One region of the Polaromonas sp. P4_F9 genome, then DNA from elsewhere that is predicted to be linked to it. Evidence: predicted binding sites of a transcription regulator. Region 1 holds the regulator's gene; each other region holds the start of a gene.

Evidence for each region. The regulator sigma-54, encoded in region 1, starts transcription at its own class of promoters, with help from an activator protein. The targets are predictions, from matches to a motif close to TGGCANGNAANCTGCTTT.
Region 2: a site for sigma-54 is predicted at 1,402-1,419, ahead of AC1DUB_RS17335 (CmpA/NrtA family ABC transporter substrate-binding protein). Genes of this name have one in related genera too.
Region 3: a site for sigma-54 is predicted at 1,471-1,488, ahead of AC1DUB_RS17325 (ANTAR domain-containing response regulator). Genes of this name have one in related genera too.

Annotation. Positions count from the first base shown of each region.
Region 1 is NZ_JBFUJT010000016.1:34,803-38,932, forward strand. Features, by position in the region: gene AC1DUB_RS15315 (THUMP domain-containing class I SAM-dependent RNA methyltransferase) at 1-1,014, opposite strand, end outside; gene AC1DUB_RS15320 (RNA polymerase factor sigma-54) at 1,038-2,585, opposite strand; gene lptB (LPS export ABC transporter ATP-binding protein) at 2,727-3,563, opposite strand; gene lptA (lipopolysaccharide transport periplasmic protein LptA) at 3,578-4,130, opposite strand, start outside.
Region 2 is NZ_JBFUJT010000019.1:34,857-38,986, forward strand. Features, by position in the region: gene AC1DUB_RS17330 (adenosylcobalamin-dependent ribonucleoside-diphosphate reductase) at 1-1,152, shown strand, start outside; gene AC1DUB_RS17335 (CmpA/NrtA family ABC transporter substrate-binding protein) at 1,595-2,839, shown strand; gene ntrB (nitrate ABC transporter permease) at 2,887-3,861, shown strand; gene AC1DUB_RS17345 (ABC transporter ATP-binding protein) at 3,898-4,130, shown strand, end outside.
Region 3 is NZ_JBFUJT010000019.1:30,578-34,707, forward strand. Features, by position in the region: gene AC1DUB_RS17315 (Hsp20/alpha crystallin family protein) at 1-209, shown strand, start outside; gene tsaD (tRNA (adenosine(37)-N6)-threonylcarbamoyltransferase complex transferase subunit TsaD) at 345-1,388, opposite strand; gene AC1DUB_RS17325 (ANTAR domain-containing response regulator) at 1,498-2,130, shown strand; gene AC1DUB_RS17330 (adenosylcobalamin-dependent ribonucleoside-diphosphate reductase) at 2,549-4,130, shown strand, end outside.

The DNA of each region.
Region 1 (4,130 bases):
GACGCCATGGCCCTGCTGGCGCCGCTGGTCGCGTCCCTGCACGCCGGTGATGCCGGCCACGCCGGCCACGTCAATGCGCTCGCCATAGGGGGGGTTCACCAGCATCACGCCGGACGGCGCGGGCGGCATGCGCTGCAGCGCATCACCGCCGCGCAGCTGCACGGCGTTGGCCACGCCCGCGCGCTCGGCATTGCGCTCGGCAAAATCCACCATGCGGAACGACACATCGCTGCCAAACACCGGTGCCGTCGGCTCCGTGATGGCGGCCTCGGCCTGGTCGAGCAGCCCCTCCCACACATGGGCCTGGAAGGGCAAATACTTCTGAAAGGCAAAGCGGCGGTTGATGCCGGGCGCGATATTGCAGGCAATCTGCGCCGCCTCAATCACGATGGTGCCGGAGCCGCAGCACGGGTCGTACAGTGGCACACCCTCTTTGCACTGCTGGTCCCAGCCGCTGGCGGCAATCATGGCGGCGGCCAGTGTTTCCTTCAGGGGAGCGTCTCCCTTGTCTTCGCGCCAGCCGCGCTTGAAGAGCGGCTCGCCCGAGGTGTCGATGTAGATGGTCGCCGTGTCGGTCGTCAGGTGCACATACACGCGCACGTCGGGCCAGCGCGTGTCCACATCGGGGCGCACCTCGTACTTGGCACGGAAGCGGTCGGCAATGGCGTCCTTGACCTTGAGCGCTGCAAAGTTCAGGCTGGTCAGCGGGCTGTGCTGCGCGGTGATCTCGACCTTGAAGGTCTGCTTGGGCGTGAACCAGATCTCCCATGCGACGCTGGCTGCCGCGTTGTAGAGGTCCTGCTCGCTGCGGTACTGGTTGTGCTGCAGCTCGATCAGCACACGCTGGGCCAGGCGGCTGTGCAGGTTGAGCTGCAGGGCATCGCGCCAGGAGCCCTGCAACTGCACACCGGCGCGCCAGGCCTTGCCCTCGATGCCGGTGATGCGTTTGACCTCGCTGGCCAGCAAGGCCTCGACGCCGGCGGCGCAGGGTAAAAAGAGTTGAAGTTGGTTCATAAGTAGGGCCTCAAGGGGCTCTTTCAAAGCGATTTGCGCAGGTTGGCAGGCGCGATGCGCAAAGCCTCGCGGTACTTGGCCACGGTGCGGCGCGCGCATTCAATGCCCTGCTCCTTGAGCATTTCGGAAATCTGGTTGTCGCTGAGCGGCTTTTTCAGGCTCTCGGACGAGACAAACTGCTTGATGAGGGCGCGCACCGCCGTGCTGGAGGCGTTGCCGCCGGTCTCGGTGCCCAGCGCGGAGCCGAAAAAGTACTTGAGCTCGAAGGTGCCGAACGGCGTGCTCATGTACTTGGCCGTGGTGACGCGCGAGATGGTGGACTCGTGCAGGCCCAGTTCGTCGGCAATTTCGCGCAGCACCAGCGGACGCATGGCCAGCTCGCCGTGTGTGAAGAAATTCTTTTGTCGCTCCACAATCGCACTGCTCACGCGCAGGATGGTGTCAAAGCGCTGCTGGATGTTCTTGATGAACCAGCGTGCCTCCTGCAAGCGCTGCTGCAGGGCCTGCCCATTCTGGCCCTTGTGCTGCTTCAGCGCATTGGCATAGATGTCGTGCACGCGCAGGCGGGGCATGACCTCGCTGTTGAGGGAGACCTTGAAGCCGCGGCCCGACTTGACGACGATCACGTCGGGCACGATGAGGTTGCGCTCGACGTTGACAAACCGCCGCCCGGGCTTGGGGTCCAGCCGGCCGATCACGGCGATGGCGCCCCGGATCACGCTCTCCGGAAATCCGCACAGGTAGGACAGGCGCTTCATATCCCGCTTGGCCAGCAGCTCCATGGGCTGCTTGCACATGGCGATCGCTGCGCGGGTCTCGTCGCAGTCCTTGCAGTCGAGCAGTTGCAGGCCGAGACACTCGGCCAGGTTGCGGGCACCGACGCCGGCGGGCTCCATGTGCTGCAGCAGCTTCAGGGCCATGGCAAAGTGCTGCTCCAGCTCTTCCGCCTGCTCAAGGTCGTCGCCCGCCAGGCCGGCGGCCAGTGACGCGAGACTGTCTTCGAGGTAGCCGTCGTCATTGAGCGACTCGATCAGGAAATGCAGCGCCGCCTGGTCTTCCTCCGACAGGCGCAGGCCGAGCGACTGACGGTGCAAATGGTCCTGCAGCGACTCATGGCTGCGGGCCAGGTCGGAAGCCTCGGCCTCGCTGTCATCCACATTGTTCTTGCGGGCAGGCGCGTCGCCGCCCCATTCGCTGTCGTCCGGCGCCGACTCCACCGTGCCGTCGCCCTCCCAGCTTTCTTCCAGCTTGGCCTCGGAGCTGATCTCGGGCCCTGTATCTACATCGTTTTGGCTTGCAACCCTTGGTTCATCAGGGCTTCCTGCTACTGAATCACCAGCAAACTCAAACTCCCGGCTGTCCTGGCTGACCGGCGTATCGGCATTCTCCAGGCCAAACTCCTCGCGCGGCGCGGCTTCTTCCGACACTTCCAGGAACGGATTTTCATCGAGCATCTGCTCGACTTCCTGGCTCAGCTCAAGGGTGGACAGCTGCAACAGGCGGATCGACTGCTGCAGTTGCGGCGTGAGCGCCAGATGCTGCGAGACCCTGAGGGAAAGGCCTTGTTTCATGGCATCCCTAAGCGCACGACAAAACGAATTGGGATGTATTAACCAAGCGGGGGCCGTGCAACCGGCTTTGCCGGGGCGCAGGCGCCGCCCCCTGCAGGGGGGAGGGAGCTACACGCAGTGAGCGACAACGGGGGGGAGCCATCACATTCTGAAGTGTTCACCGAGGTAAACGCGGCGTACATCGGCATTGTTCACAATCTCGGAAGGGGTGCCGGTCGCCAGCACATGGCCGTCACTGATGATGTAGGCATGGTCGCAAATGCCCAGCGTTTCGCGGACATTGTGGTCGGTGATCAGCACGCCAATGCCGCGCGACTTCAGGAAACCGATGATGCGCTGGATTTCGATCACGGCGATCGGATCAATACCGGCAAAAGGCTCGTCGAGCAGGATGAACCGCGGCTGCGTCGCCAGGGCGCGCGCAATCTCGACGCGGCGGCGCTCACCGCCCGACAGCGCCGGCGCCGGCGAGTCGCGCAAATGATCGACCCGCAAATCCTGCAGCAGCGCTTCGAGCCGCTTTTCAAGGTCTGCGCGGCCCAGCGGCTTGCCGCTGGCGTCCAGCTGCAACTCCAGCACGGCGCGCACATTCTCTTCCACGGTGAGCTTGCGAAAAATCGACGCTTCCTGCGGCAGGTAGCTCAGCCCGAGGCGCGCGCGCAGGTGAATCGGCATGTGCTCGACCGACTGGCCGTCGATGGAGATCTCGCCCGCATCGGCACGCACCAACCCCACGATCATGTAAAACGACGTGGTTTTTCCCGCGCCATTGGGGCCCAGCAGGCCCACCACCTCGCCTTTTTGCACGGACAGCGAGACATCCTGCACCACCTTGCGGCTGCCATAGGATTTCTGCAGCCCCTGGGCCACCAGACGGCTCGGCGGTGCGGTGCTGGCCGCCGGAGTATTGGCTGCCGGGGTATTGACCGACGATGTGTCAGTCACCGCATCCGCGGGTTGATTGTCCGTTCTGTCCATTTTTCGGCTTTCCGTCATGGCCCCAGCGTGGTGCCGGGACGCAAACGGAGCGCGGGTCCGGCCGGCGGCTGCGGTGCCGATGCGGCGCCGCGCGGCGACAGCATGGCGCGAATCCGCCCCGTGGGATTGGTGGCCGTGCGGTTTTGCGCGCCCCCATCCACAGTGAACACATCGGTGTTGTTGTCATAAACAATCAGGGAGCCGGTCGTTTCATCGACCAGGGTCGCGCCGTTGTAGCGCCGCACCACGGCCTGCTTGATGAATTTGACGGTGTCGGCACGGCTGTCGTATTCGATCCGCTCGCCTTCCCCTTCGATGTACTCGTCCACGCCATCGCGCTTTTTCCGGTAAAAGGCCAGCTTGCCCGGCGCCGCCACGGCCAGGGCCTGCTGGTAGCCCTGGGGATCCTGGCTGACATCCACCCGTTCGCCCCGGACAATGGTGGTGCCCTTGGTGATCACCACATTGCCGGTGAACACGCTGGTTTGTTTCAGGTCGTCGTAACGCAGGGCATCGGCCTCCGCATTCATCGGCTTGTCGCGGTCAGCCCGCTCGGCCGCGGCGGGA
Region 2 (4,130 bases), on a different contig from region 1:
GGACTGAAGGGGCTGGCCACCTACCGGCCCAATTCCGTGCTGGGTTCGGTGCTCAGCGTCGGCCCCACGGCCGCTCCGCTGCAGATCAATGATGCCAACCGGCGTCTGGCGCTGGAGCGCCTGCCCGCGCCCGTGCTGTCGTCCCTGCGCTGGCCGGGCCGGCCCGAGTTGCCGGGAGGCAATCCGGCCTGGACTTTCATGGTGCACCACCCCTTTGGCGACTTTGCGCTGTTCGTCGGCGAACTCGCGCCCGAAGGTGGCGGCGCGTCGCAGCCCTTTGAAGTCTGGGTCAACGGTGCCGAACAGCCACGCGGCCTGGGCGCAATGGCCAAGACGCTGTCGATGGATCTGCGCGCCAACGACCCGGCATGGCTGCAGCTCAAGCTGGACGCGCTGGCCACCGTGGCCGAAGAACGCGCGTTCGAGATGCCGTTCCCGCCGCATGGCGAACTGCGCCTGTTCCCGGGCGTTGTTGCGGCCACCGCAGCGGTCATCCGCTGGCGCTGCGACCAGCTCAAGTCCTTGCAGCCGGCCGTCAAGGCCGGCGCCACGCCAGTCATGGACGCCATGTTCAGCCGCGAGGAGCCGAAAACCGGCCCCTCAGGCACGCTGGCCTGGGCGGTGGACATCGAGAACCCGGCCACCGGCGAAAACTTCACCCTCACGCTGAAAGAAGTGACCCTGCCGGGTCCGGACGGCAGCACCGTCACCCGGCCCTGTGCCGTGGGGTTTTCGGGTAACTACCCACGCGCGCTCGATGGCCTGGCACGCCTGCTGTCGCTGGATATGCGGGTGATTGATCCGGCATGGATTGGCATGAAGCTGCGCAAGCTGCTCAACTACGCCGAGCCGCTGGGTCACTTCATGGCTTTTGTGCCGGGCCTGCCCCACGGCGAGCGGCGCCAGCAGACCTGGCCCTCGACCGTAGCCTATATGGCGCGCCTGATCATTCACCGCTATGCCATGCTTGGCATCCTCAATGAAGAAGGCTTTCCGCTGCGGGAGATGGGCGTGCTCGAATCCCCCAGGAACGCGGAAGCGCCCACCACGCTGGCCGGCAAGGCCTGCCCGGAATGCGGCAACCCGACCGTCATCAGGAAGGATGGTTGCGACTTCTGCACGGCATGCGGTTACGTGGGGCAATGCGGCTAGCGATGCTCCGCCCGCCCCTGATGGACGCAGCAGCCCAACATCAAAACGGCCAGGGGATGCAGGCGCACCGCCAGGCCTGGCTCCGAAATGGTGCGCCGCACAAATACAGTGCGGAATCAAAAAAATCGTGAGCCGGTCTGGCATGCGGCCCACGACGCTATCAATTCAGTAGCTGGTTACGCCCATTGGCAAATGGTCCAGGCGCCATCTCGCGTCTGTCGTGAGTCTATGTGAAGCACAAGAACCTGTTGGCACAGGTCTTGCGTTGAACTCCCTATCGGGCATATCACTTCAACGGCGAAGTGGAATGTCCTCCCTGAACAAAGGCGTTCGCACCCTGCACTCACATCCATTGTGTTTGCCCGGGTCGAGCGCCTTTTTTGTTTTTTGTTTTTTGTTTTTTGTTTTTTGTTTTTTGTTTTTCACTTCTGGAGTCAAAACCGTGACTGATCTGCTGAAATCCTCCCTGACACGCCGTACCGTCCTGCAGGCTGCCGCAGTGGGTGCCGTGGGCATCAACCCGGCGCTGCGTGCTGCTGTCTATGCCCAGGGCTCGGACGCCCCTGAAAAGAAGGAAGTGAAGATTGGCTTCATCCCGCTGACCGACTGCGCCTCGGTGGTCATGGCCTCGGTGCTCGGCATTGACCAGAAATACGGCGTAAAAATCATTCCCACCAAAGAAGCCAGTTGGGCCGGCGTGCGTGACAAGCTGGTCAACGGCGAGCTCGACTTCGCCCACGTGCTCTACGGCCTGATTTACGGCGTGCACATGGGCACCGCCGGCCCCAAGAAAGACATGGCCGTGCTGATGACCCTCAACAACAACGGCCAGGCGATCACGCTGTCCAAGAAACTGGCCGACAAGGGTGCCGTCGACGGCGCGGGTCTGGCCAAGCTGATGGCCAGCGAAAAACGCGAGTACACCTTCGCCCAGACCTTCCCGACCGGCACGCACGCCATGTGGCTGTATTACTGGCTCGCTGCCAACGGCATCAACCCGATGAAGGATGCCAAGGTCATCACCGTACCGCCGCCACAAATGGTGGCCAACATGCGCGTGGGCAACATGGACGGCTACTGCGTGGGCGAGCCCTGGGGGCACCGCGCCATCATTGACGGCATTGGTGTCACGGCTGTCACCACCCAGGACATCTGGAAAGACCACCCGGAAAAAGTGCTGGGCACCACCGGCGATTTCGTCAAGAAGTATCCCAACACGGCACGCGCCGTCACCGCCGCCATCATCGAAGCCGGCAAGTGGATCGATGCCGGCCTGCAGAACAAGAACAAGATGGCCGAGACCGTGGCCGACAAGGCCTATGTCAACACCAGCGTGGACGCCATCAACCAGCGCATTTTGGGCCGCTACCAGAACGGCATGGGCAAGACCTGGGATGACCCGAACTACATGAAATTCTTCAACGACGGCGCGGTCACCTTCCCTTACCTCTCCGACGGCATGTGGTTCCTCACGCAGCACAAGCGCTGGGGCCTGATCAAGGACCACCCCGACTACCTCGGCATTGCCAAACAGATCAACCAGATCGACATCTACAAACAGGCCGCCACGGCGGCCAAAGTCAGCGTTCCGAAAGACGCGATGCGCACCAGCAAGTTGATCGACGGCACGGTATGGGACGGCAAGGATCCGAAGAAGTACGCCGATGGCTTCAAGGTCCACGCCTGAAATAGCCGCTGAGCATTCATCAATCTCCCACCAAAGGACGTGACACCATGGTCAGTGCCGTATTCCACAATCCGCTGGACGCCGCAGCGCCAGCCGCTCGAAGCAGCGAACGAAGCGCTGCACATCCGATAGCTGCCACCGCGCACAAACCCGGGGCGCCAGCCCTCCATGACATGAAGAATCCAGCCCCGTCCGTCATCACGGCCCCAGCAGCCCCCGCCACAGCCCGGCAGCCATGGGACTCGTCATTTCTCTGGCTCGCCATCCTGCCACCCCTGCTGGGCATGGGCCTGCTGGTGTTGGTGTGGGAGCTGGTCTCCGTGGGCACCGGCGCCAGCATTCCCTCGCCCAGGGACACCTTCACGCAGGCGGTGCAGGTGTTCAGCGACCCCTTCTACAACAAGGGGCCGAATGACCAGGGCGTGGGCTGGAACGTGCTGTCATCGCTCAAGCGCGTGGCCATGGGCTTCGGCATGGCGGCCATCGTCGGCATTCCGGTCGGTTTCATGATTGGCCGCTTCGACTTTCTGAGCCGCATGTTCAATCCGCTGATCAGCCTGCTGCGCCCGGTGTCGCCGCTGGCCTGGCTGCCGATCGGCCTGCTGGTGTTCAAGGGCGCCAACCCGGCTGCCATCTGGACCATCTTCATCTGCTCGATCTGGCCCATGATCATCAACACCGCCGTGGGCGTGCAGCGCGTGCCGCAGGACTACATGAACGTGGCCCGGGTGCTCAACCTGTCCGAATGGAAGATCGTCAGCAAGATTCTTTTCCCTGCCGTACTGCCTTACATGCTGACCGGTGTGCGCCTGGCCGTCGGCACCGCCTGGCTGGTCATCGTGGCCGCCGAAATGCTGACCGGCGGCGTCGGCATCGGCTTCTGGGTCTGGGACGAGTGGAACAACCTGAATGTCAAGAACATCATCATCGCGATTTTTGTGATCGGCATTGTGGGGCTGGTGCTGGAGTTTGCGCTGATCAAGCTCGCCACCGCCTTCACCTTCGAAGAAGTGAAGAACTGAAAAACTGATCCACCCCAACAACCGAGGATGACGACCATGAGCACATCTTTCACCACCAAGTACATCGAAATCCAGGGTGTCGAGCAGACCTTCAAGACCAAGAAAGGCCCGTTCTGCGCACTGCAAAACATCAACCTCACGGTCGCCCGCGGTGAATTCGTCGCGCTGATTGGCCATTCGGGATGCGGCAAGTCCACCTTGCTCAACCTGATTGCCGGCCTGACCACACCCACCCAAGGCAGCCTGTTGTGCGCCAACCGCGAAATTTC
Region 3 (4,130 bases), on a different contig from region 1:
CCAAAGAACAGCTGGACATTGGCATTGAAGGCGATGTGGTGCGCGTGGCGAGCAAGGCTGAGGCCGTCCGCAGCGTCAAGGCGGCCTGGCGCTTTCCCCTTGAAATCGACGTCGCCAACAGCAGCGCGAAACTTGAAAACGGCGTGCTGACGCTGACGCTGGGCAAAAAAATCCCTGTCAGCAACGTCACCCACCTCAACATACAGTAATCCCTGATCAGGGCCGAGTATCCGCTGGAATGTTCGCCGGCGGTCCCCACGAGGGGCGGGAAGTTATACCAGCCAGGGCCGCGGAACCGGCTTTGCCGGGCCGCAGGCGCAGCGGCCCCCTCTGGGGGCAGGGAGCTACGCGGAGCGAGCGACCGTGGGGGTCAAACTCCAGCGCGGCTTCACGTCAAAGGTGTAGCCGCGCTGCAGCGTTTCCAGGCCGGCCTGCAGGCGCATGCCGGCAGCGAGCGCAATCATTGCGCCGTTGTCCGTGCACAGGTGCAGCTCCGGGTAATGCACGCGGATGCCGCGTTGCTGGCAGGCCGCATTCAGCTGGCTGCGCAGCAGGGCATTGGCACCCACACCGCCCGCGACGACGAGTCGCTTCAGGCCGGTTTGCGCCATGGCGGCCAGCGATTTTTTGACCAGCACCTCCACAATGGCCGCCTGGGTGGCCGCGGCCAGATCCGCTTTGCGGTTTTCCAGCTCAGGCCCCAGTTTTTTGGCTTGGGTCAGCACCGCGGTTTTCAGCCCCGCGAACGAAAAATCGAGATCTCCGCTGTGCAGCAGGGGCCGGGGCAATTTGAAGGCGGTGCCATCGCCTTGCCGCGCCAGGTCAGCCAGATGCGGCCCGCCGGGATAGGGCAAGCCCATCAGCTTGGCCGACTTGTCAAAGGCCTCGCCCGCCGCGTCGTCGATGGTTTCTCCCAGCAGCTCGTAGCTGCCGACACGGTCCACCCGCATCAGCTGGGTGTGCCCGCCGGAAACCAGCAGGGCCACAAACGGAAACACCGGCGGGTCGGCGCTCAGGAAAGGCGACAGCAAATGCCCCTCCAGATGGTGCACGCCCATCACCGGCTTGCCCAGCGCAGCCGCCAGCGAACAGGCCACACCGGCGCCCACCAGCAACGCGCCGGCCAGCCCCGGCCCGCGCGTGTAGGCCACCACATCCACCTGCGCCAGCGTCCGCCCGGCCTCGTCCATGACCTGGTGCGTCAAGGGCAGGACCCGCCGGATGTGATCACGGCTGGCCAGTTCCGGCACCACGCCGCCATACGCCTGGTGCATCTGGATCTGGCTGTACAGGGCATGCGAGAGCAGGCGCGGCACATCGCTGCCGGCGGCATCCACCAGCGCCACACCCGTTTCATCACAACTCGACTCAATTCCAAGAACTAGCATCGTCCCAAGTGTAAGGTTTGGGCTCCTCCCCGGCTTGGGGAGGAACATCCGGCGGCAGAAACCGGCACGGGCAGCCCCAAACTGGCGCGAATCTTGCACGTTACGGCGCATGTCATCGCCCCAATCCCTGCGTCTTGTTGTGATTGCGCCGGATTTGTCCACATCCGACGCGGCAGATGAGGCCGCCCTGGCGCTGATCGAACGCTCACGCCAGTTGCGTATTGGCTTGCTCGAAAACGGTTACAACATCGTGGCGGTGCTACCGGCAGACACCTTTCTGGAGGAGCGGCTGGCCCAGCTGCAGCCCGACATGATCATTGTGGACGCCGAGAGCGAAGCCCGCGATTCGCTGGAACATGTGGTCATGGCCACCCGCGACGAGCGGCGCCCTATTGTGCTGTTCACCAACGACAACGACACCACGCATGTGAAGGATGCCGTAGCTGCCGGCGTGTCCGCCTATATCGTGGCGGGCCTCTCACCCGACCGCATCCGGCCCATTCTGGACGTCGCCATGGCGCGGTTTGAATATGAACAGAAACTCAGGCGCGAGTTGGCACATGCCAAAACCGAACTGCACGACCGCAAGATCATCGACCGGGCCAAGGGAATGTTGATGCAGCGCCTGGGTCTTTCCGAGCAGGTGGCCTATGAAAAACTGCGCAAGGCCGCCATGGACAAAGGTCTGCGCCTTGGTGAAGTGGCGCAGCGCATGCTCGACGCGGCCGACCTGCTCGGTTGAACTGGCCCGCAGCCGAAATGGTGCACCGCACAAATGTGGTGCGCAACACACAAAATCCCGAGATCGTCCCGGCTTGCCGGGTGGGCAGGCGATTGACTTGTCGGGCAAGGGCACGCCCATTCAACCGGGCTCGCGCCCACTGACCCAATAACCCACCAGCCCAACGGCTATAGCCCCACGGGCTGCGTATCCGGGCCACGGCTGCCTTGGCCCTGCCTTGGCGCTGATTTCATGCGCAGACTTTTCATGCGCGCACCCCGCTTGCTGTGCGGCGGGGGTGTTGCACGTCATCCTTGAGACCGCCCTTGAAGTAGAACGGCGATACTGCAAAAATCGATTTCCCCAGGTTTGTTCTGAATCAAACTGCCTGGCGTATCCCACTCGTACGATGCGTCAAGCCATTCACAGGAGCCGCCTCATGCCAGACCAGCTATCCAGACCCGCCACCGCCGTCCATGCCCTCCCCCCCCAGGACATCAGCGAAGAGATTCTGCTGGAGAAATATGGCAAGGGAACCGAGAAGAGCATCCTGGATGTCACCCAGCGCGTGGCGCGCGCCCTGGCACAGGCTGAAGCGCCGGAGTTGCGCCAGCAATGGGAAGGCCGCTTCCTGCAAGCCCTGCAGCAGGGCTTCCTGCCGGCCGGCCGCATCCAGTCCGCTGCGGGCACGGACCTGTCGGCCACACTGATCAACTGCTTTGTGCAGCCGGTCGGTGACTCCATCTCGCAGACGGAAGACGGCCACCCCGGCATCTATACCGCCCTCACGGAGGCGGCGGAAACCATGCGCCGCGGCGGTGGCGTCGGCTACGACTTTTCGCGCATCCGCCCGCGCGGCGCCTGGGTCGGCAGCACCCAGAGCAGTGCTTCAGGGCCGGTCAGCTACATGCGCGTGTTTGACCGCTCATGCGAGACGGTCGAATCCGCCGGTTCCAGGCGTGGCGCACAAATGGGTGTGTTGCGCTGCGACCATCCCGACATCGAAGAGTTCATCCACGCCAAGGATGGCGGCGACCTGCGCAACTTCAACATCTCGGTGGGCGTCACCGACGCCTTCATGGAGGCCGTTGTCGCCGATGCAGAGGTCTCACTGGTTCATCGTGCCCAGCCCGGCGTGGAGCAGAAAGCCGCAGGGGCCTTTCAGGGCCCCGACAATGGACTGTGGGTTTACCGCAAACTCAGGGCGCGGGATCTATGGGACCAGATCATGCGTTCGACCTATGACCATGCGGAGCCAGGTGTCCTGTTTCTCGATCACATCAACCACGACAACAACCTGTCGTATTGCGAGACGATTTCCAGCACCAATCCCTGCGCCGAGCAGCCGCTGCCGCCATACGGATGCTGCTGCCTGGGTTCGATCGACCTGACCCGTTTTGTGCTGGATCCCTTTGATGAAAAGGCCCGCTTCGACGAGGCCTCGTTTACCGAGATGGCCCGCGTGGCGGTTCGCATGCTCGACAACGTGCTGGACGTCACGGTCTGGCCCTTGCCACAGCAACAGGAAGAGGCGCGCAACAAACGCCGCGTTGGCCTGGGCTTCACCGGGCTGGGCGATGCGCTGGTCATGCTCAACCTGCGCTATGACACGCCCGAGGCCCGCGACATGGCGCGGCACATCGCCGAAGTCATGCGCGACGCGGCCTATGACGCCTCGGTGGCGCTGGCGCGCGAACGCGGCGCCTTTCCGCTGTTCAATGCCGACCTGTACCTGAGCGGCCAGCGCTTTGCCTCACGTTTGCCGCAGCCGCTCAAGGAGCGCATCCGCGCCCACGGGCTGCGCAACTCGCACCTGCTGTCCATCGCGCCCACCGGCACCATCAGCCTGGCCTTTGCGGACAACGCCAGCAACGGCATCGAGCCCGCCTTCAGCTGGCGCTACACCCGCAAGAAACGCATGCCCGACGGCAGCCTCAAGGAATACGCGGTGGAAGACCACGCCTGGCGGCTCTACCGCCATTTGCGCGGCGACGACGCTGCGCTGACTCCGGCCTTCGTGA